DNA from 4 places in the Bacillus sp. M5A3_1b genome. Region 1 is predicted to be linked to each of the others. Evidence: predicted binding sites of a transcription regulator. Region 1 holds the regulator's gene; each other region holds the start of a gene.
What was found. Region 1 encodes Rex, which represses fermentation and respiration genes when NADH is low (regulators of the CRP and FNR family bind a similar motif). Its sites were predicted from a motif close to TTGTGAAATATTTCACAA; they were not measured.
Positions count from the first base shown of each region.

Region 2: a site for Rex is predicted at 2,839-2,856, ahead of adhE (bifunctional acetaldehyde-CoA/alcohol dehydrogenase). Genes of this name have one in related genera too.
Region 3: a site for Rex is predicted at 937-954, ahead of ACLBWW_RS06035 (L-lactate dehydrogenase). Genes of this name have one in related genera too.
Region 4: a site for Rex is predicted at 3,271-3,288, ahead of ACLBWW_RS25750 (DoxX family membrane protein). Genes of this name have one in related genera too.

Region 1 is NZ_JBKEZY010000020.1:19,713-25,700, reverse strand. It holds gene tsaD (tRNA (adenosine(37)-N6)-threonylcarbamoyltransferase complex transferase subunit TsaD) at 1-544, shown strand, start outside; gene ACLBWW_RS28060 (ABC-F family ATP-binding cassette domain-containing protein) at 952-2,886, opposite strand; gene ACLBWW_RS28055 (redox-sensing transcriptional repressor Rex) at 3,074-3,703, shown strand; gene ACLBWW_RS28050 (YdiK family protein) at 3,730-3,924, opposite strand; gene ACLBWW_RS28045 (CPBP family intramembrane glutamic endopeptidase) at 3,921-4,670, opposite strand; gene groES (co-chaperone GroES) at 5,072-5,356, shown strand; gene groL (chaperonin GroEL) at 5,395-5,988, shown strand, end outside.
Region 2 is NZ_JBKEZY010000001.1:645,609-651,596, reverse strand. It holds gene mtnN (5'-methylthioadenosine/S-adenosylhomocysteine nucleosidase) at 1-567, shown strand, start outside; gene ACLBWW_RS03460 (O-acetylserine dependent cystathionine beta-synthase) at 650-1,573, shown strand; gene ACLBWW_RS03455 (bifunctional cystathionine gamma-lyase/homocysteine desulfhydrase) at 1,577-2,710, shown strand; gene adhE (bifunctional acetaldehyde-CoA/alcohol dehydrogenase) at 2,966-5,569, shown strand; gene ACLBWW_RS03445 (YrhC family protein) at 5,696-5,923, shown strand.
Region 3 is NZ_JBKEZY010000001.1:1,133,165-1,139,152, reverse strand. It holds gene ACLBWW_RS06040 (DUF4179 domain-containing protein) at 1-492, shown strand, start outside; gene ACLBWW_RS06035 (L-lactate dehydrogenase) at 1,071-2,015, shown strand; gene ACLBWW_RS06030 (S8 family serine peptidase) at 2,342-5,988, opposite strand, start outside.
Region 4 is NZ_JBKEZY010000013.1:82,490-88,477, reverse strand. It holds gene ACLBWW_RS25760 (S9 family peptidase) at 1-1,963, shown strand, start outside; gene ACLBWW_RS25755 (DUF4256 domain-containing protein) at 2,081-2,647, shown strand; gene ACLBWW_RS25750 (DoxX family membrane protein) at 2,720-3,226, opposite strand; gene ACLBWW_RS25745 (sigma factor regulator N-terminal domain-containing protein) at 3,467-4,384, opposite strand; gene ACLBWW_RS25740 (RNA polymerase sigma factor) at 4,384-4,875, opposite strand; gene ACLBWW_RS25735 (SDR family oxidoreductase) at 5,261-5,988, shown strand, end outside.

The DNA of each region.
Region 1 (5,988 bases):
TGAAACAAGAGATGATGCAGCTGGAGAGGCATATGATAAAGTAGCTCGAACGTTATCCATGCCATATCCAGGTGGTCCTCACATTGATCGCCTTGCACATGAAGGGGAACCGACAATCGATTTGCCTCGTGCATGGCTAGAACCTGATTCGTATGATTTCAGTTTCAGTGGATTGAAATCAGCAGTTATCAACACTGTGCATAACGCGAAACAACGCGGGATAGAAATTGCACCGGAAGATTTAGCAGCAAGTTTCCAAGCGAGTGTAATAGATGTACTTGTAACGAAAGCATCTCGTGCAGCAGAAGCGTATAACGTAAAGCAACTGCTTCTTGCTGGTGGAGTAGCTGCGAATAAAGGACTTCGCGCACGTTTGGAAGCGGAATTTGCGACAAAAGAAAATATCGAGCTAATTATTCCTCCACTATCTTTATGTACTGATAATGCAGCGATGATTGCAGCCGCAGGTACAATTGCATATGAACAAGGAAAACGTGCTACATTAGCTTTAAATGCAAATCCAGGATTAGATATTGAAGAATAGTTATGCACAAAATTAACCACAGCTTGTGGATAAAACCCATATTATCTGTTGATAATGTGGGTTTTATTGTGTATATAAAATGTTGATAACTTTTTTGAGATTTGTGGATAATGTGGAAAAGTTATTTTGGGGTTTATTTTATAAAGGTGGATATGTGTATAAACCTGTGGATAAAGTAGATGAAGTCTGACCTTTGAATGTATTCTTTTTTGGGAAATAAATCGCAAGAAGATATCTCTAAAAAACATTTTGAAATGTGCCCTTATTATAGGGGCGAGCCAACATTGTCAAACTTTGTCGGTAAATCGGTATGTCGTGTCGAATCGTTTATACCCTAGCTAGAAGATAAAAAGGATGTCGCATAGTCAAAAATCCCGACTTATGAGACATCCTTCTTATTCATACTCTTATAAATGTAATTCTTCCCATTCTGCCATACAAGCATCAAGTTGCTCTTGTAGTGTTTGCTTTTTCGTTGTAATTTCACTAGCCTTTTCATAATCTGCGTATATTTCTGGTAAGCAAAGTTGATCTTCTAACGTAGCAATTTCTTCTTCAAATTCTACAATATTTTGTTCTAGTTCCTCAATTTTTCGAGTGCGTTGACGTTCTAATTGTTTACGCTCTTTTTCTTCGAGATAATTTAATTTCTCTTGAGCTACAGTTTTTTGAACAGGTGCTTGGTTTTCTTGATGTTCTTGTTGTTCAAATGCTGCACGTTCAATCATTTCATTTTTCTTCTCTACATAGTAATCGTAATCGCCTAAATACTCTTGTGCACCTTCTGTTGACAACTCAACAACGGTCGTCGTTACACGATTAATAAAGTAGCGGTCATGTGAAACAAATAGAAGGGTGCCTGGATAATCAATTAAAGCATTCTCCAAAATTTCTTTACTATTTAAATCAAGATGGTTCGTAGGTTCATCGAGAATTAATAAATTCGATTTTTGCATCATAAGTTTTGCAAGAGCTAATCGAGCTTTTTGTCCACCACTAAGAGAAGATACTGGTTTTAGTACATCATCCCCTGTGAATAAGAAGTTACCTAATATCGTGCGAATTTCTTTTTCGGGCTGCAATGGATATTCATCCCATAACTCATTTAAAACTCGCTTAGAAGATGTTAAGTTTGCTTGTTCTTGATCATAATAACCAACAGATACATTGGATCCGAAAGAAACATCACCATTTAATAGTGGTAACTTATTCACAAGTGATTTTAATAATGTGGATTTCCCAATTCCGTTTGGACCAACTAAAGCAACGCTATCCCCGCGAGTTAAGCGCATAGTTACATGTTCAATAATCGGATCATCATCATAGCCGATAGTTGCATCCTTTACTTGTAAAACATCATTTCCACTTTGTTTTTCGATATCGAAGTGGAAGGATGCTGACTTAGAATCACCTAATGGTCTAGTCAATAATTCCATTCTATCTAATTGTTTACGACGGCTTTGAGCACGTTTTGTCGTAGATGCGCGCGCTATATTTTTTTGAACGAAATCCTCAAGCTTAGCGATTTCATCTTGTTGTTTTTCATAACGTTTCATGTCTTGCTCGTATAATGCTGATTTTAAGTCTAAATATTTACTGTAGTTACCAACAAATCGTCTGCTTTCTTTATTCGAAATTTCATATACTTGTGTAACGAGTTTATCTAAGAAATAACGGTCATGGGAAACGATTAGTATTGCGCCAGGATAGCCTTGTAAATATTGTTCAAGCCATGTTAATGTTTCAATGTCTAAATGGTTTGTAGGCTCGTCCAAAATAAGTAGGTCTGGTTTCGTTAATAATAATTTACCGAGAGCTAATCGTGTTTTTTGTCCACCGCTTAATGTAGAAATCGTCGTCTGGTGCGTTTCAACTGGGAAGCCAAGACCACTTAAAATCGAGCGAATATCTGCTTCATATTGATATCCACCTTGATCTTTATAATCTAATTGCAATTGGTCATAATCAGCTAATAATCTTTCATATGTAGCCTCGTTTGAAAAGTTTTCTTCTTTTCCCATTTCTTGCTCTAGCCTTCGAAGTTTTGTCTCCATTTGCTGCAAGTGTGTAAAGACGGTTAACATTTCATCCCAAATTGTTAAAGACGTTTCTAACCCGGTATTTTGAGCTAAATATCCGATTGAGACATCTTTTGGTTTTATAATTTCGCCACCATCATGAGATAGCTCACCAGCTATTATTTTTAATAGTGTAGATTTTCCGGCCCCATTTCGTCCGACTAATGCGATACGATCTTTCGTTTGAACTTCCAATTTTATGTTTGCAAGAATCGTTTCGGCACCGTATAATTTCGTAAGCGCGTTTACTTGTAATAAAATCAATGTTTTCACCTCAAATAATTTCTTAACTTTGCCATGTTTATATTTCTCAATCATACTAAAAATAGTGTATAGTTTAAAATAAAGAGAGAATACTTCTTCTCTTTATTATACAGGGAAATTCATGAGTGCTAAACTTCTGTATTTGATTCAAGTATATGAATAAAGATAGGAAGAGAGGAGAGGTTATATGGAGCAGCAAAAAATTCCACAGGCCACTGCCAAACGATTGCCTCTATACTATCGATTTATCCAAAACTTATCTCTTTCTGGTAAGCAACGTGTTTCATCAGCCGAATTGAGTGAAGCGGTAAAAGTTGATTCCGCAACGATTCGAAGAGATTTTTCATATTTTGGAGCGTTAGGGAAAAAAGGTTATGGATATAACGTAAATTATTTATTATCATTTTTCCGTGAAACACTCGACCAAGATGATATAACACGTGTAGCACTTATTGGAGTAGGTAATTTAGGGACCGCTTTCTTACATTATAATTTCACGAAAAACAATAATACAAAAATTGAAATGGCGTTTGATGTTAGTGAAGAGAAAGTCGGGACAGAAATCGGGGGCATTCCTGTATATCATTTAGATGAATTAGAAGAACGTTTATCAACTGATATACAAGTGGCAATATTAACAGTACCCGCTACAGTAGCACAATCTGTAGCAGATAGATTGGCAGAAACGAACGTGCATGGTATTTTAAATTTCACACCAGCGCGCTTAAATGTGTCAGATAATATAAGAATTCACCATATTGATTTAGCGGTAGAGTTACAAACACTTGTTTACTTTTTAAAGAATTATCCACAATAAAACGCAGAGGAAGCGACCTCTGCGTTTTATTGTTGTTTTTTCTTTGCGAATTTAACTAATATAAGGCGAAGTGCCAAATTAAAATCAATTGTTGCCATAACTGCAAATAGTATTGTCCACATATTCCAGATTGTATCTGTTACGTTCGTAATGGCGAAGCGTGTAAAGATACATCCTAGAAGGAAGTACAATGCAGCCATGAACAATGGTGAGTTCCTCATACTAAAAATCCTCCGATAAAGCCTTGCATTTTTTCAGCTTCTTTAATCATTTCTTGAATTTGTTCATTGCTCATTAAAACTTGAGCAACTGCAACTAATGTATTCATTGCAACATGAGCTGCGATAGGGACGATAATACGCTTCGTTTTTACATATAAAAAGGCGAATACGAGTCCCATGGAAGTGTATACCAATAAGTGAGTGAAATCAAAATGAATTGCTGCGAATACAAGAGAACTAATGATAGCAGCAATAAAGAAGTTAAACTTCTTATAAAGTGTACCAAATAAAATTTTTCTAAATACGATTTCTTCCAAAATAGGTCCTATTATAGAGATAACGATAAGGAACCAAGGTGTCGTTCTTGCGATATCCATAAGTCTTGCTGTATTTTCTGATCCAGGTTTAATTCCTAATACACGCATTTCTATCATACCGGCAATACTTTGTGAGAAAAATGCTAGGAAGAACCCGATAAAAATCCAACCAATCGTAGCTGGAACAGTAGAGCGCATTGTATCTAAACGTCTGTCACGAATATCTGTTCTAAGTAACCAAAGTACGATACATAATGCAATAAAGAAGCTAATGATTGCCCAGTGGCCAGTTATGAGTTGAAATTTCTCTTCTCTAGAAAATCCCCTGTTATCATAAAGTCCAGTTTTCAGCAGAAGTGGTAATCCAGCAATGGATGATAACTGCATTAAAATGTATGTAACGATAACCCACCAATATTGTTTTTTCAAATGGTTTAACCATCCTTTCTAACTCTAGTGTATGAGATAAGGTAGGATAACATGTAAATATGCTACCTACGATATAAACCTCGCTTAAATTATGTTTTTTTCGTAAATCCTTATTTGAAATTATAATAGAAGACAGGAGAAAGTTGTGTGTATAGCGAAAACAATTTAGGGTGTCCTTTCATATTGTAACATACGATTAGTGGAAACAACGATTCATATAGTAAAGGTAGAAGAAGAGGGACTCTATATAGAAAAGTGTATAGCTTAATTTGCGAAAAAATTATGATTTTTTTACTTGCAAAAGAAATTGAGATTATTTATTATTATAAGTGTGTTAGCACTCGAGTGACTTGAGTGCTAATAAATAAAATTTACATAACAAAATGAGGAGGTTATTGTTCATGCTAAAGCCATTAGGTGATCGCGTTGTAATTGAGCTTGTTCAAGCGGAAGAAAAAACAGCAAGTGGTATTGTATTACCAGACACTGCAAAAGAAAAACCACAAGAGGGTAAAGTTATTGCAGTAGGTACTGGTCGAGTGCTTGAAAATGGTGAGCGTGTTGCTTTAGAGGTAGCAGCAGGTGATCTTATCATCTTCTCAAAATATGCAGGTACTGAAGTAAAATACGAAGGTACTGACTACTTGATTTTACGTGAAAGTGACATTTTAGCAGTTATCGGTTAATTATATAAATCTTAAAAAACTCAAGGGGGTCAATTATTATGGCAAAAGATATTAAATTTAGTGAAGAAGCACGTCGTTCGATGCTTCGCGGTGTCGACACTCTTGCAAACGCAGTAAAAGTAACGCTTGGACCAAAAGGTCGTAACGTTGTACTTGAGAAAAAATTCGGTTCACCACTTATTACAAATGATGGTGTAACAATCGCAAAAGAAATTGAATTAGAAGATGCATTCGAAAATATGGGTGCAAAATTAGTAGCAGAAGTTGCTAGCAAAACAAATGATGTAGCTGGTGACGGAACAACAACTGCAACTGTATTAGCACAAGCTATGATTCGTGAAGGTCTTAAAAACGTAACAGCTGGTGCGAACCCAATGGGTCTTCGTAAAGGTATCGAAAAAGCTGTTACTGCTGCAATTGCAGAATTAAAAGAGATTTCTAAACCAATCGAAGGCAAATCTTCTATCGCACAAGTAGCTGCTATTTCTGCAGCTGACGAAGAAGTAGGTCAATTAATCGCTGAAGCAATGGAGCGCGTTGGTAACGACGGCGTTATTACTTTAGAAGAATCTAAAGGATTTACAACAGAATTAGACGTAGTAGAAGGTATGCAATTTGATCGTGGATATGCA
Region 2 (5,988 bases), on a different contig from region 1:
ATCTTGTTAAAGTCTGGTATTGGTAAAGTAAATGCAGCGATGTCAACGACAATTTTATTAGAAAGATATAAGCCAGAAAAAGTAATTAATACTGGTTCAGCTGGTGGCTTCCATCATTCTCTAAACGTTGGAGATGTAGTTATTTCAACAGAAGTTCGTCATCATGACGTAGATGTAACAGCATTTAACTATGAGTATGGTCAAGTACCAGGAATGCCTCCTGGATTCAAGGCTGATGAAGCATTAGTTGCATTAGCTGAGAAATGTATGCAGGCAGAAGAAAATATTCAAGTTGTAAAAGGTATGATTGCAACAGGTGATTCATTTATGAGTGATCCGAACCGCGTTGCAGCAATCCGTGATAAATTTGAAGACCTTTATGCAGTAGAAATGGAAGCAGCAGCTGTTGCACAAGTATGCCACCAATATGAAGTTCCGTTTGTTATTATTCGTGCACTTTCTGATATTGCTGGTAAAGAATCAAATGTTTCATTTGATCAATTTTTAGATCAAGCAGCTCTTCATTCTACAAACTTTATCGTAAAAGTACTAGAAGAGTTAAAGTAATGTAACAAAAAGGCAACTGTCTCATATAAAGAAAATACATACAGTTGCCTTTTCTTTATTGGCAAATAAGGGGGAGAACACGATGAATGTATATCGTGGAGTTCATGAGTTGATTGGTCATACACCAATTGTAGAAATTACTCGTTTTTCACTTCCAGAAGGGGTCCGTTTATTTGCAAAGCTTGAATTTTATAACCCAGGTGGAAGCGTTAAGGACCGTTTAGGAAGAGAATTAATCGAAGATGCGCTAGAAAAAGGGCTTGTTACCCAGGGTGGAACAATTATTGAACCAACTGCTGGAAATACTGGTATTGGACTGGCACTTGCAGCGTTACAACATGATTTACGCGTTATTGTTTGTGTACCAGAGAAATTTAGTATTGAAAAACAAGAATTAATGAAAGCACTAGGCGCAACGGTCGTGCATACACCGACTGAGCAAGGAATGACCGGCGCAATTGCAAAAGCAAAAGAATTAGTAAATGAAATACCGAATTCATACTCTCCAAGTCAGTTTGCGAATGAAGCAAACCCGCGTGCGTATTTCAAAACACTAGGTCCTGAACTTTGGTCGGCACTTAACGGAGAGATTAACATATTTGTTGCAGGAGCAGGAACTGGTGGTACATTCATGGGGACTGCATCTTATTTGAAAGAAAAAAATATAGATATAAAAACGGTTATTGTCGAACCAGAAGGATCTATTTTAAATGGTGGTAAAGCTGGTTCGCATGAAACAGAAGGGATCGGCCTTGAATTCATCCCGCCATTTTTGAAAACATCTTATTTTGATGAAATTCATACAATTTCTGATCGAAATGCATTTTTACGAGTAAAGGAATTAGCGCAAAAAGAAGGACTGCTTGTTGGGAGCTCTTCCGGAGCAGCATTTCATGCAAGTTTACTTGAAGCAGAGCAAGCGGCACCAGGTACAAATATTGTAACGATTTTTCCTGATAGTAGTGAGCGTTATTTAAGTAAAGACATATACAAAGGATGGGAATAAAAAATGAGAGCAAAGACAAAGTTAATTCATGGTATTCGCATAGGAGAACCTTCAACTGGATCTGTAAATGTACCGATTTATCAAACAAGTACGTACAAACAAGAAGCAGTTGGTAAGCATCAAGGATATGAATATTCACGTACAGGCAACCCAACACGTGCAGCTTTAGAAGAAATGATTGCAGTATTAGAAAACGGTCATGCTGGTTTTGCATTTGGTTCAGGAATGGCTGCTATTACAGCTACAATTATGTTGTTCTCAAAAGGTGACCACGTTATTTTAACAGATGATGTGTATGGTGGAACGTACCGCGTTATCACGAAAGTATTAAATCGCTTCGGTATTGAGCATACATTTGTAGATACAACCAACTTAGAGGAAGTTGTAGAAGCAATTCGTCCGAATACGAAAGCGATTTATGTGGAAACACCAACGAACCCATTACTGAAAATTACTGATATTAAGAAAATATCTACTCTTGCTAAAGAGAAAGATTTATTAACAATTATCGATAACACATTCATGACGCCATATTGGCAGTCGCCGATTACTTTAGGAGCAGACATTGTACTTCATAGTGCAACGAAATATTTAGGAGGTCATAGTGACGTAGTTGCAGGCCTAGTAGTTGTAAATAGCCCGCAATTAGCAGAAGACCTTCACTTTGTACAAAACTCAACAGGAGGCATTCTTGGCCCACAAGATAGCTTCTTACTACTTCGTGGTTTAAAAACATTAGGAATTCGAATGGAAGAGCATGAGACGAATTCACACGCAATTGCCGAGTTTTTAAATAACCATCCAAAAGTAAATAAAGTATATTACCCAGGTCTTGCATCACATCAAAACCATGAACTAGCGACAGAACAAGCAAATGGATTTGGTGCTATTATCTCATTTGATGTAGATAGTGAAGAAACATTAAATAAAGTACTAGAGAACTTACAATACTTTACACTTGCTGAAAGTTTAGGGGCAGTAGAAAGTTTAATTTCTATCCCATCTCAAATGACACATGCATCAATCCCAGCAGATCGTCGTAAAGAGCTAGGAATTACAGATACATTAATTCGTATTTCTGTCGGTATTGAAGACGGTGAAGATTTAATTGAAGATCTAGCACAAGCGTTAGCATAGTAAAAATGCACTGCTCAGGCAGTGCATTTTTACTACATCTATTTTGTGAAAAACTTCACAAAATAGACATACACAAATGAAATAATTTCATGTATATTAAGTTCATGAAGTGTTACTCACGAACATACTTGTGAAATATTTCACAAAGAATGAGGTTCATGTAGGAAAGCAACTCTATTTTTTTGCGCTAATCGGGACTCATTATGACCTATAGGGTCTTATTCAGTCCACGATAGCAGAATAGGAGGAATTTACATGGTAGTCAAAGAGAAAGTTGTAAATGAAATGCAGGAAGTAAAAGAGATGATTGATACGTTAGTGAATAACGGTCGAAAGGCTTTACAAGCATTAGAAAGTTTTACACAAGAGCAAATTGACAAAATTGTTCATGAAATGGCATTAGCAGGTGTTGATCAACATATGCCGCTTGCGAAGTTGGCTGTTGAAGAAACAGGTCGTGGTGTATATGAAGATAAATGTATTAAAAATATTTTTGCTACTGAATATATTTGGCATAGCATAAAAAAAGATAAAACAGTAGGGATTATTCACGAAGATCCTCATGAAGAAATAATAGAAATTGCGGAACCTGTCGGTGTAGTAGCTGGGGTAACGCCAGTAACGAATCCAACGTCGACAACAATGTTTAAAGCATTAATCGCGATGAAAACGAGAAATCCAATTATTTTCGCATTTCATCCTTCAGCACAAAACTGTTCCATTGCAGCGGCGAAAACAGTATATGATGCAGCGGTGAAGGCCGGGGCACCAAAACATTGTATTCAGTGGATTGAAAGACCTTCTGTCGAAGCAACGAAACAATTAATGAACCATGAAGGTGTTGCGCTTGTTTTGGCAACTGGAGGAGCAGGTATGGTGAAATCAGCTTATTCTACTGGAAAACCAGCGCTAGGTGTAGGTCCTGGTAATGTACCATGCTATATAGAGAAATCAGCGCATATAAAACGAGCTGTTAATGATTTAATTTTATCAAAAACATTTGATAACGGTATGATTTGTGCATCAGAACAAGCAATCATTGTAGACAAGGAAATTTATGATGATGTGAAAAAAGAAATGATTGCAAACAATTGTTACTTTGTAACAGAAGAAGAGAGAAGAAAATTAGAAAAGCTTGTTATTAATGAAAATACATGTGCAGTAAATAGTGATATTGTAGGGAAATCAGCACAGTACATCGCCGCATTAGTTGGAATTACTGTGCCTGAAAATACAAAAATGCTTGTAGCTGAAATACAAGGTATCGGAGGAGCATATCCACTATCACGTGAGAAACTGAGTCCAGTATTAGCTTGTGTAAAAGCAAATTCACTAGAAGAGGGACTTACATATTGCGAAGACATGTTAGACCTTGGTGGTTTAGGACATTCAGCAGTCATTCATTCCACAAATAAAGAAGTACAAAAACAATTTGGATTACGTATGAAAGCTTGCCGTCTTATTGTAAATGCCCCTTCATCACAAGGTGGAATCGGTGATATATATAATGGATTTATTCCATCACTTACGCTCGGTTGCGGCTCGTATGGGAAAAACTCAGTTTCTCAAAACGTAACAGCGACGCATTTATTAAATATAAAAAGGTTGGCAAATAGAAAAAAGAATATGCAGTGGTTCAAATTACCACCAAAAATTTATTTTGAAAAACATGCGACAGCATATTTAGCAAATATGCCTAACATTTCACGTGCATTTATTGTAACGGATCCAGGAATGGTTGAGCACGGATATGTAGATACGGTTACGCATTATTTACGTAAACATGCAAATGATGTAAAAGTCGAAGTTTTCTTTGAGGTCGAGCCAGATCCATCAGATGAAACTGTGTTTAAAGGTGCGGAAATGATGAGAAGTTTTAAGCCAGATGTAATTATCGCACTTGGTGGTGGTTCAGCTATGGATGCAGCGAAAGGGATGTGGCTTTTCTATGAGCATCCAGAAACAACATTCTATGAAATTAAACAGAAGTTTTTAGATATAAGAAAACGTACATGTAAATATCCGGAATTAGGAAGTAAGGCGCAGTTTGTTGCCATTCCAACAACATCAGGAACAGGATCAGAAGTAACACCATTTGCGGTTATTACAGATAAGAAAAATAATATAAAGTATCCGCTCGCGGATTATGAATTAACACCAGATGTAGCAATTGTTGATCCACAGTTTGTAATGACAGTACCACCACATGTAACAGCAGACACTGGTATGGACGTATTAACGCATGCAATCGAGGCGTATGTGTCTGTTCTAGCAAATGACTATACAGATGGATTAGCATTAAAGGCCATTGATCTCGTATTTAAATATTTACCAAGAGCATTTAAAGATGGAAATGACGAAGAAGCACGAGAAAAAATGCATAATGCTTCTGCAATCGCAGGGATGGCATTTGCAAATGCTTTCTTAGGTATTAATCACAGCTTAGCACATAAAATTGGACCGGAATTTCATATTCCGCATGGGCGTGCGAATGCAATTCTTATGCCGCACGTAGTTCGCTATAATGCTATTAAGCCAAGAAAACACGCATTGTTCGCAAAATATGAGCACTTTGTGGCTGATGAACGCTATGCACATATTGCGAGAATGCTCGGGCTTCCAGCAGGCTCGACAGCAGAAGGTGTGGAATCCCTCGTCCAAGCAATTATTGAGCTTGGAAAAAGCTTAAATATAAATATGAGTATTGCAGGACAAGGAGTTGCTAAAGACCAATTTGAAGAGGTTGTTGGATTATTAGCAGAAAGAGCTTTTGAAGATCAATGTACAACAGCTAATCCGAAATTACCTCTCATTTCAGAGTTGAAAGAAATTTATATGGAAGCATATAAAGGGGAGTAATGGGTATGAAAGAGTCGCAATAAAGCGGCTCTTTTTCATTTGGAAAACATCTCCCAGAATGGCTGTATTTACTGGTCTTTAAGTTTAATAGAATATGATACAGTGAAATAGAGGAGTGAGAATATAATGAAAGAATTACAAGGAAAAATAGAAGATTATACTCGGTTCGGACAAATCCTTCTCGCTGTAAGTACATTGTTAATGGTTGGCTTATTGATTCCGAATGGAGCAAAAGAAGCAATACAATCTTTTGTTATGATGGGGAGTACCGTTATATTTTTAAGTTTATCATTCTTTTTCTTTCAGCGTGTGAAAGTGATGCGAGAACAGTTAGAAGGAAACGAATGTGAGTAATATTATGAAATAGAGCACTACGAAAAGAACGAATCTTTTTGTAGTGCTTTTTGTTTTTGTAAAAA
Region 3 (5,988 bases), on a different contig from region 1:
CTGGCTAATTACGGTGAATTTGGTGATAAAATTGATGTTTCCGTCCATGGGGAAGATTTATTTGGAAAAACAGGAACATGGAACGTAGCATTTCCTCTCACAAAAGTTGAAGGTGAGATTCATAAATTCACTCCTAATATAAAAACATTAACGAAAGATAATTTATATGCATTAACAGTAAATCAAGTAACCTTTTCTTCACTTTCAACGAGGATTGATTTGACCTTTGATTATCCAAAAGAAATGGAAGTTAATGATAGCTGGCCAGCACTTGATTATACAGTTACTGATGATAAAGGAAAAATCTACGAAGGAGTCAGCTTGCAAGTTGGTAGTACGGGACTATATGGACACCATATTGTTTTAGCTCTTCCGCCGATGGATAATCCTCCAAAATCCTTAACAATTGAGCCCGCGTATCTTAATGGTCTAAATGATACATTAAAAAATGGAGGTGCTGAAGATTTAAAAACGACTGTGTTGCTACAATAATTAAAGAGCTTTGCTAGGTTCACATGTTTATTGACTGTTAATAAGTGACGGTATGTTAATTTGACGTGTATGGAAAAAACATCGCTGTCCAGCTAAGATAAATTTGTATCCGTATAATCAAAAAACGCTATTCTTTTGTAGAAATATACAGAAAGGATGGCGTTTTTAATGCTGTTATTATTGTCGAGTTTTGTCGGTAAGTCGATATATTGCAAAAATCGCTGATATAATTTGAGTTACGGTCGATATATTCTAAAAATCGCTGATATATTTGGAGTTACGATCGATATATTCTAAAAATCGCCGGTATAATTTCACTTACCGACAAAAACCACAAGAAGAACCCTTTCACAATCTAAAGAAAACACCTAATTTGGTATGGATTCCACACCTATTCCAATAACTTTACACTCTATGTGAAAAAGTTCACAAATAGGTCATAATTTGTGAAGTAATTCACAATTATACGTGCTACAATATGAATGTAAAGAAGTTAAACAACATTAAATTAGTATTTTAATTAATTACTTAAACAATCATAAAAAAATAGATGTGAACAATAGAGAGGGGAAATTACCATGAAAAAAGGTATCAATCGTGTAGTATTAGTAGGAACAGGAGCTGTAGGTTGTAGTTACGCTTACTCAATGATCAACCAAGGTGTAGCTGAAGAATTCGTATTAGTAGATGTTAATGAAGCAAAAGCAGAAGGGGAAGCAATGGACTTAAGCCATGCGGTACCATTCTCTCCATCACCAACAAAAGTTTGGAGCGGTAGCTATGCAGATTGTAAAGATGCAGATCTAGTTGTTATCACTGCTGGATTACCACAAAAGCCAGGTGAAACTCGTTTAGACTTAGTTGAGAAAAATACAAAGATCTTTAAACAAATCGTGCGCGGCATTATGGATAGCGGGTTCGATGGAATTTTCTTAATCGCTACAAACCCAGTTGATATTTTAACTTACGTAACTTGGAAAGAATCTGGTTTACCAAAAGAGCGTGTAATCGGTTCTGGTACTACTTTAGACTCTGCTCGTTTCCGTTACATGTTAGGTGACTACTTAGATGTAGATCCACGTAACGTTCATGCTTACATCGTTGGTGAGCACGGTGACACTGAACTTCCAGTATGGAGCCACGCTACTGTAGGTGTACAAAAGTTAGAAACAATCTTAGCTAACAACGAGCAGTACAAACAAGAAGACTTAGATAAAATCTTCGAAAATGTACGCGATGCAGCTTATCATATCATCGAACGTAAAGGTGCAACTTACTACGGAATCGGTATGTCACTACTTCGTGTAACTAAAGCAATCTTAAGCAACGAGAACAGCGTATTAACTGTATCGGCATACCTTGAAGGTCAATATGGTGAGAAAGATGCTTTCGTAGGTGTTCCAGCTGTTATTAACCGCGAAGGTGTACGTGAAATCGTAGAACTTGAGCTAAATGAAGAAGAAAAAGCGAAATTCGCTCATTCTGTAAAAGTATTAAAAGAAACAATGGCACCAGTACTATAATAATTGCTAAATAATTCAGAGGCGGGAAACTGCTTCCTACCTCTGAGTTTTTATATAATTTAATATAAATTCCTTTTCCGGTTTCCCTTGTATATCCCCAATATACCCCTTTTGCTGGATAAGGGTCGTTTATAGAAAAGAGCACTCTACTTTATATAGAGTGCTCTTTATTATCCCGCTATTTGCCGGGCAGTAAGATCCCCACCTCAAAATGCAGCGAAAGCAACGAAGTTAGTTTGGTGATCAACTGCTCGTAAAAGCCCGATTGGTGAGGGCTAATAATCAGTGGGGGATGAACACCCCCCACTGATTAAAGTTTCACTTTATCATTTTTTAGGTGTTAATCCTAATTTCTTTAAAATATCTGCCAGTGTACCGCTTTTTGATTTTTCAACAGGTATTTGTGATTTAGATGCATCCGGTCCTTTTTTCAAGAAGTTCTTTTCAACGAAACGAATATCTTTTTCGTCGACAATGCCATCTTTGTTAAGGTCGCCGTCTTTTACAGATAGTCCTTTTTTACCATAGTTGCTAGCGATAATTTCAGCATCTTTTATATCAATTACTTTATCTCCATTTACATCACCGGCAAGATTTTCATCAGGTCGTGCATAATAATATTGGCCAAGCAGCTTACCATCTTTTTCAGTACCTAATTTCGTTGTTAGTCGGCTTGTTAAATGCCCTGGAACCTCCACGTATAAGTTATAATCACGTTTATTAACAGGAAGTCCATTTAGTTTAAAGTAACCGTATTTATCAAGTGAGCCTTCAAACTTATGACGGTAAGAATCCGTTGCATATACTTTTACACCAAGCTTTGTATAATCGAATTTCTCATCTAAATATCCACGTTCATTTAAGAATGCACCAGGTTTAATATTTCCTTCTACTTTTGAGTTTAAAGACATAACTGAGAATGTTTGATCTTGAAGGACACGCATTCTATTTGGCTCTGATTCACCTTGTTTCCAGTAAGCAAACACTGCTAAATCTAATTGAGCATTTGCTTCATAAAATTCATCATTTTCTACTTTGAAAGTTACATCAATGAACGGGAAATCACCATCTAATCCGCCGAAGTTTTTATCATCAATAGCCCCGCCTACTGTAACAGAACCTTCTTCTAGTTTCGGTTCATTTACTTTTGCTGTTACCCCTTTTTCGGAAAGGAGCTTTTCAAAAGCAGGATTCAATTTCGCATTTGCAAATTTGAAGTTTTTCTCTAGGAATTCTACGTTAAATTCTCCAGACACAAATTGTTTTACATGTTTGGCGTTTAGCGTCACAGTGAATTCATCATCTTTATATAATTCCTTTTTATCGTAACTAGCTTTTGCATATTGAGCGCCTTGCGGGATAAACCAATAGTTATTTACACCGCTCGGGTAGTCAGGACCTGCAGTTGCATAATCGAAAATATATACGCCTGTATTCATTGGGCCTTCCACCTTAAAGGATTCAGGAGTAATGCCAACTTTAAAGTCACCATTTGCATTAATAGGCAAAAACTTATGCAAGTATGGAGAATAATCATAGTACATAACACCGTTCGCTTCTTGCGTAATGTTAAATCCTTTTCCTTTTAAGTAGTCAACGTTAGAATCATATACATTTCCTTTAATCCATAGTGCTTTTTTACCGTCTTCTACTGTATAGTTTTCTTCATTTAATTCATAAATACCAGGCTGTAATCCAGTTAATTTCACTTCTGGCGGTGTATTATCAATTACGACATAATCGCCTTTCACACGTGCTTTTCCGGCTTTATCATAGCCAACAAATTCAATTGTGTAATCACCTTCTGGTAAGTCGATTTTCTCATCACCAATTGGTTTTGCAGGATCATTTGTAAAAGGATACACTCTGCCGTTAAAGAATGAATCTAAGTAGTAATACACGTCCGTTTTTAGTCCACTCGTGTTTAACGTTCCGATGAAGCCGAGAGCCTTATTTGTTTTCGAATCTTTCACGATAAGATCTAACGTCTCCAGTTCGCTATTTAATTGGAATGCCCCGTGCAAATACGATTCACGGTATGGATTGAATGTAGATGTATCAGTTGAGATTGTTTTTCTTGATAACAGTGCATTTTCAATACCAGGCTCTGATACACGAATAGAGAACGGAATTTGATACGTTTCTTCTTTATTTTTCGTGTTTGTAATATGGATGTATCCTTCATATCGGCCTTGCTTTGCACCAGCTGGAATATTAATTTTTGCTTCAATTTCATCTGATTTGCCGGCATCAATCGTAATTGTTTCAGCAGTAGAAACTTTTACACCGTTTGCGGCAGCATCGTTAATAGCAGAAGATGCTGGTGTATAAGAAATTTCTGTTTTAAATTCTTTCTTCTCTTGTTTATTGCGATTTTTAACTTTAATTTTTCGTTTTTGTTCAAGAGATTCCCCGTCTTTTTGATAGTACTTACCGAATGCAATGGATCCAGTTTCTTCAGGTACTTCAATCACTTCATCATTTACAATTGTTTTTGTCGTATCTAACACTTTAAAACTTGTTTCCGTATGAACAGAGTTATAAGCATCTACTCGTCCAGCTCCCACTTCATATACGGAATACTTTTCTTTTAAATCATCAGCTGTGTTCATAAGAGATGCTTTTACATCGAATGGAGAGTATTCTGGATGTTCTTGTAAAATAAGAGCAGCAACGCCAGCGATATGAGGAGATGCCATGGATGTTCCTTGCATACGTTCATAGGAAACATCGTAGTTTTCGCCCTCTTGTGGGTCGTTAATATATTCAGGTACTGTTGAAAGTACCGCAACACCAGGTGCTGTAATATCCGGTTTAATATCATCATTTGATGTAACAGGGCCGCGTGAGCTAAAGTCTGCAAGATGATCGCCTTCTGTTTGAATGTAATTGATTTCATCGAAAGTAAAGGATGTATTACCTTGTTCGATTTGAGCTTTTAGTTTTTCACCATCTTCTTTCGTTAGGCGGAATGCTGGAATGTATTTTGTGCTTTCGCCAACGTAGAAAGGGATTTCTCCGTCCACATTGTTATAAATAATAACTGCTTTTGCACCAGCTTGTTTCGCATTCGCGATTTTTTCATCAAATGAGAGTGTACCACGTGCAACGAGAGCAATTTTTCCTTTTACATCTTTTTTACTAAATTCGTCAGGCGTACCGATTCCGACAGATTCAATAGGTAAGGATTGTCCTTTGAAATCTTCTATTTTATCAGTGAAGTTTTTGCCGAATAAAATTAGGTTAGGGAATTGTAATTGTCCAGCATGACTTGATAATTTCGGTAAGGAAATAGAGCTATCACTTGCTCCAACTGTAATAGCAAATGGAGAAGCACCTGGTGATCCGAGTGTCGCTGGATTTGGACCAGAGTTCCCAGCAGCAACGACTGTAACAACACCAGAAAGCATCGCATTATTAACAGCGATAGACGTTGGATCAAGCGGATTGTTGTTATCGTCACCTAACGATAAGTTAATGACGTTCATACCGTCAGAAATAGATTTATCAATTGCAGCGATAATACCAGAACTATCTCCGCTTCCGTAAGGACCGAGTACACGATAGTTATACAGTTCAATGTCAGGTGCAACACCTTTTACAGCTGAATCTGATTTGTTTTTCTTTTGCGCAGAAACGATACCTGCTACGTGAGTACCATGCGCAGTGTAGAAGGAAGAACCACGATCATCAAATTCAGGAGCACCAGATTGTTGCCACTCTGCATACGTAGTCTCCATCGGATCTGCATCGTTATTAATAAAGTCCCAACCTTTTACAGAGTTTGGGTCTATTTTGCTAGAGTCCTCGCCATTTTTTGCACGGTATCCTTTATAAACATCTTTTAAGTCAGGATGATTGTAATCAATACCTGTATCTAATACACCAACTTTAATTCCTTTTCCAGTAATGCCCTCGCTATGTAACTTATCGACTCCAATTTGTGGAATGCTATCTGTTAGTTTTTGAGGTG
Region 4 (5,988 bases), on a different contig from region 1:
GAAAGTGAAAGCAAAAACATATTTAAGTATAGAAGAGATTATTTCATTACCGGCCTTATCAAGTGCAAACATAAGTGATGATGGCAAAAACGTAGCGTTTGTTAAGAAGACAGCTAACTGGAAAGACAATACGTATAGAAATCATGTATGGATATATGAAAAGGATAAAGAGCAGAGTTACCCACTAACAGATGGGGATATAGATAGTACACATCCATTATGGTCTCCAGATTCTAAGACTATTGCATACCTTAGCCCAGGTAGTGACGGGGAGAATACAAATCAAATCTTTGTTAAGTCCATAGCCGGTGGTAGTGAGGTTCAAATTACGAACGAGAAGGAGGGAGTTAATACATTCAAATGGGAGCCTACTGGTAAAGGTTTTTATTATATTGCACAGTCAAAAGAATGTGAGGAAATAAAGAAACGTAAGGAGCTATATGGAGAGTTCCACCATGTAGGTAAGGAACATCGAAATAATTGTTTATACTACATTGAGCTAGAAAAAGTGATACAAAATGATAAAGAGGAACGCGAGATTAACGGTGTTTATCAACTAACGGATGGTAAGGATTTTTATATACATAACTTTGATATTTCAAATGATGGGAAAAAGGTTGTATGTATGGCTACACTAAGCTTAAACGATTATATGAATGATGATCTATATATATTAGATGTTGAAGCTGGGGAACTACAAAAAATGAATATGGATAAGTTGTTAGGAGGGAGCGTTTGCTTTTCTCCTGAGAGCAACAAAATATGTTACGCAGCAAGCATAAGAGAGAAGGATTACTATAGAAATCATATACAAGATAATACATTAGAGATATATGATATGAATACTGGAGAAGTGATTCAACCTTTAACCGATTTTGATAGTACGGTTATGCCATTGCAGTGGACAGCTAAAGGGGTTTTAATTAGATGGCAGGATAAAACGAATTACCGTATTGGCTTGCTGTGTCAGGATGGCACTGTGGAGATGTTAAGCGAAACGTTAGATGGTTTTATAATGGATGCCTCTATAACAAGGGATGGCAATCATATAACATATACTAAGGCTATAACAAATGAAACCTTTGAAATCTATTTGGATGATAAAAAAGTAACAAATGAAAATAGCTTTTTCGAAGGAAGGCTTAAAAGTAACAGAGAAATCATCTCATGGAAAAGTAGTGATGGTCTTGAAATAGAGGGTGTTCTATCAACCCCAGTAGAGTGTGACTTAAATAAAAAATATCCCTTATTAGTAGTAATCCATGGTGGTCCAGCTTGGGCATCCTTTCCGATATTTTCAGACTGTTTTAATGAGAAATATCCGATTGAACAGTTTATCGAAAAAGGCTTTATCGTTTTAGAGCCAAACTATAGAGGAAGTTCTGGTTATGGTAATGAATTTTTAAAAGCAAACTATAGAAAACAAGGATTTGCTGACTACGATGATGTTATATCTGGAGTGGATGCACTAGTAGAAAAAGGAATTGTAGATAAAGATAGAGTAGGAGTTATGGGATGGAGTAACGGAGGATATATATCTGCTTTCTGTTCTACATTTAGTGATAGATTTAAAGCTATCTCAGTTGGGGGAGGAATTACGAACTGGAGTACTCATTATGTAAATACAGATATCCCTTACTTTATTAGCATGTATTTAGGAAATACTCCATGGAATGATCCAGAGATATATAAGAAAACATCACCAATGACATATATTAAATCAGCCTGTACGCCTACGTTAATTCAACATGGGGAAAAGGATGTAAGAATTCCAATTACAAATGCATATGAGCTATATGAAGGGTTAAGAGATATGGAAGTTGATACGGAGTTAATTATATTTAAAGGAATGGCATATAGTTCTGATCAGCCGGGAATGAATGTAGCTATTATGAAGCAGAACTTGATGTGGTTTTCACACTATATTCTTGAGGAAAGTATGAAAGATTTTCGTACTATATAATGGATATCCGCACAGGGATTTTTCGTTGTGCAATTGTATCAGATTGTTGTAAACTGTATGCAAACCATTATTGAGAAGATTTAAATGATTATAGGGAACGGAATTCGGAGGACTAATATGACAGCGAATAAGAATGAGTTATCTGTAGAACAACGTGAAGAACTATTAAAAGTATTACAAGCTCGTTTTGAGAAAAACATGAACCGCCATGAAGGTCTTGAATGGGCTAAGATTGAAGCGAAGCTGGCTACTAATACTGAAAAATTGTGGTCAATTCATGAAATGGAAGTAACTGGCGGTGAGCCGGATGTTGTTGGTTATAATGAAGAGAAGGACGAGTATACTTTCTATGATTGTTCAAAGGAGAGTCCTAAAGGCCGCAGAAGTCTTTGTTATGATCTTGAAGCGTTAGAATCAAGAAAAAAACATAAACCAGAAAATAACGTTATTGATGTTGCAAATGCTATGGGCATTGAACTATTAACGGAAGAACAATATCGGGAATTGCAACAACTTGGGGATTTTGACATGAAATCATCAAGTTGGGTACAAACACCTTCAGATATTCGAGAACTCGGTGGTGCTCTATTTTGCGATTATCGCTTCGGACATGTTTTCGTGTACCACAATGGAGCAGATTCCTATTATGCTGCCAGAGGATTCCGTGGTTCGTTAAGAGTTTAAATTTGGAGTAAGTAAGAAAAGAGCCTATACTTAGGCTCTTTTTCTTATTTATATTTTAAAAGTAAACTGTTACTACGCAGTTTTACTTAATTTATATGTTTCATGGTTGTTTTTACGGAAAAGTTTAGGGAAAACATAGCCATCTAATCCAATACGTCCAGCGTTATGACCTGCAACTAAAATGAACATAGTTAAAATAAGCAGATTTGGGTTTACACTAACAGTTCCACTTAGTAAAAATGAAAGATTCATTATAATTCCAAAGAATGCAGCAGTTTTTGTTAATCCGCCTAAAATTAAACCTAGACCTACTAAAATTTCTCCCCATTGAACTAAAAAGCTAAATAGGTCTGCGTTTGGAAGAACAAAGTGTTGAAGGAAGTCTGCCCACCAACTTTGTACTGCAGGGTGGTCACCTGATGCTTGAGCAATAGCGCCCTTTAGAAAACCACTTGCGTCAAAAGATTGTCCGAAGACTTTGCCTATCCCAGCAGCGAGCCATGTATATCCTATATAAAGCCGTAAAAGTAATAATATGAAAGTAGCACGTTTATCAGTTCTTAAAAAATTGATAACCATTGAAATCCCTCCAATATTGTATTTACACGTTTATTATATATCCATTGTGAAAAAAATCACAATGGATATAATGTGAACAAATTTATGATTTTTTATTTATAAAATTGCACATACAATATTGTGAAGTTTATTTTTGAAAATTAAGCAATAAATCAGGGATAGGAGCTATCTATTGTAGCGGCTAGCTCCCGTAGTAAACAGGTTCATGTATGCTCTTTAAGTTCATATGGGCATTCCGGATTACTTCTCTGGCTTTATATAAGGAATAACTTGTGCAGTCACCCCTACAGAAGCACCTCGAATAAAGTCTTGGTTTTCTAATGCCTTAAAGTTTTCCGTTCTCCCAGTTAGCATAACACCTAAAATTTTCACTTGATCGAATGGTTTGTCCTTGTTTGATTTTAAAAACTTTTGGATATCTTCGTCATATCCATCGTCATCGAATTGTTTAAGTGAATCAAAGAACCTTTTGTATGCTTCTTCAGGGGATTTTTCTGGATTAAATCCGTAAACTGGCATACCGGAAGGACCTCTGCTTTCATCTTTAATAGGTGAGACCATATATAGCCATACGATATTTAAGTTATCTGGTAGTTTCTTTTGAATTTCTTTTAATGTATAAGCTTTATCGAAAGAGATAGCAACTTCTGCTACATAGTTATCCATTGTTGAAACTGCACTTAATTCATTTTTGACGCCATCATGATATTTCTTGATGGCTGGATTATAAAATGTAGCAACTTTATTTTTCGTTTGTTTATCATAATTGTAAGACTCGGTACTAGAACTAGACCAATAAGAACCTGGTATTAACTCGTTGTAATCGATGTTAGAACGAAACCAGTCGTAAGAGCTTGTCAGTGTATTCCATCGCACTAAGTAACCGTTAATGTTTTTAGAACGATTAGATACGATATTGCCACCAAACATAGAGGAATTACTCGTAACTTGAGAATCAATATGGACATTGGGCTCTGCAATTGCATTATGTAAAAAGAGTCGTTCGTGAAGCTTTGTAGAGCTTTTCGCTGCAAAGTAATTGCCAACTTTATAAATGATAGGGATAAGCACCATGACAACGATAATAGAGGTAATGATGATTTTAAGTAACTGTTTTCTTTTAGCCTTTTTTAATGCATCTTTTAAAGAAGTATCCATTAAGGTGTTCCTCCTATTTTTGAGTGAATTGCTTTACGTGCACGCTGTAACTTTTGTTTGACGCTGTTTACTTGAATATCTAGTATTAGAGCGATTTCTTCGTATGTAAAAGCGTAGTAATATTTTAAAAAGAAGGCTTCTTTGTATTCTAGTTTTATATCTTTTAATAAATAGAAAATCTCATCTTTATTTAAAACTGCATCCAATTCTCGGTCTGTATATTGAAGTTTTGAATAAATTTCTTCAGTTAAGTAGATATTTTGCTGTTCTTTTCTTCGTTTTAAATCAATGTATTCATTTAATGCGACTCTAAAAAACCACGGACGAATGTTACTCTCGGTTAAGTCATCTAGCAATGTGTATACTTTATAGAAAGTATTTTGGATGATGTCTTCTGCATCTTCCTTTATAGCTCCTTTCGCTAATAGTAGTTTGAACACTTCCTCTCCTAAATTGATAAGATAGGAGGTCAATATATTTTCTTTTCCCATCATTTTTCCTCCCTACACTTATACAACGAACAGGTAATGGTAAATGTATACACTTAAACTTAAATTAGTTATTAACTATGGTTTATAGTACAGGATACTTTATAAATAGGAGTGGTTATTTTATTTTTGAAATATTAAATCTTTAATGCTAAAATAAAATTTGGAGATATATGGAGAGGGGATAAAGACTCGATATGTGGATGAACTTGTGATGATTCGAAATTTAGATAGATAAATTTTTCTCTCATAAGTGAGGGTTTATTTAGTTATCTGTAAATCATTCAAGGACTGCATATTTGGCTTGTACATCCCTTTTGTAAGGATAATGTGTAGGGAAATTCATATCTCTTATATAAAGTATGCGTCCTTTAAATTGGAGGAGTATATGATGAATCAATTAAAAAATAAAATAGCAGTTGTTACAGGTGTAAGTCGTCTAGATGGTATAGGCGCAGCGATTTGTAAAGAATTAGCTGGAGCAGGATATGATATATTTTTTACGTATTGGACAGCGTACGATAAAGAAATGCCTTGGGGCGTTGATCAAAGTGAACAAATACAATTAAAAGAAGAGTTACTAAAAAACGGTGTGAAAGTATCGAGTATGGAGTTAGATTTAACTCAGAATGATGCACCGAAAGAGCTTATAAATAAAGTTACTGAACAACTAGGTTACCCTCATATATTAATTAATAATGCAGCGTATTCTAAAAATAATGACTTCTCTAATTTGACTGCTGAAGAATTAGATAAGCACTACATAGTAAATGTTCGTGCAACTACATTGTTAAGTAGTCAATTTGCCCGAGGATTTGATAAGAAATCTGGTGGTAGAATTGTGAATATGACGTCGGGACAATTTCAAGGGCCTATGGTTGGAGAGCTAGCGTATGCAACAACGAAGGGAGCTATTGATGCCCTTACGAGTTCGTTGTCAGCTGAAGTCGCCCACCTAGGTATAACAGTGAATGCAATTAATCCAGGTCCAACTAGTACAGGCTGGATGACTGAAGAGATAAAGCAAGGATTAAAGCCGATGTTTCCTTTTGGTAGAATTGGTGAGCCGAGGGACGCGGCAAGACTCATTAAGTTTTTAGTAAGTGAAGAAGCAGA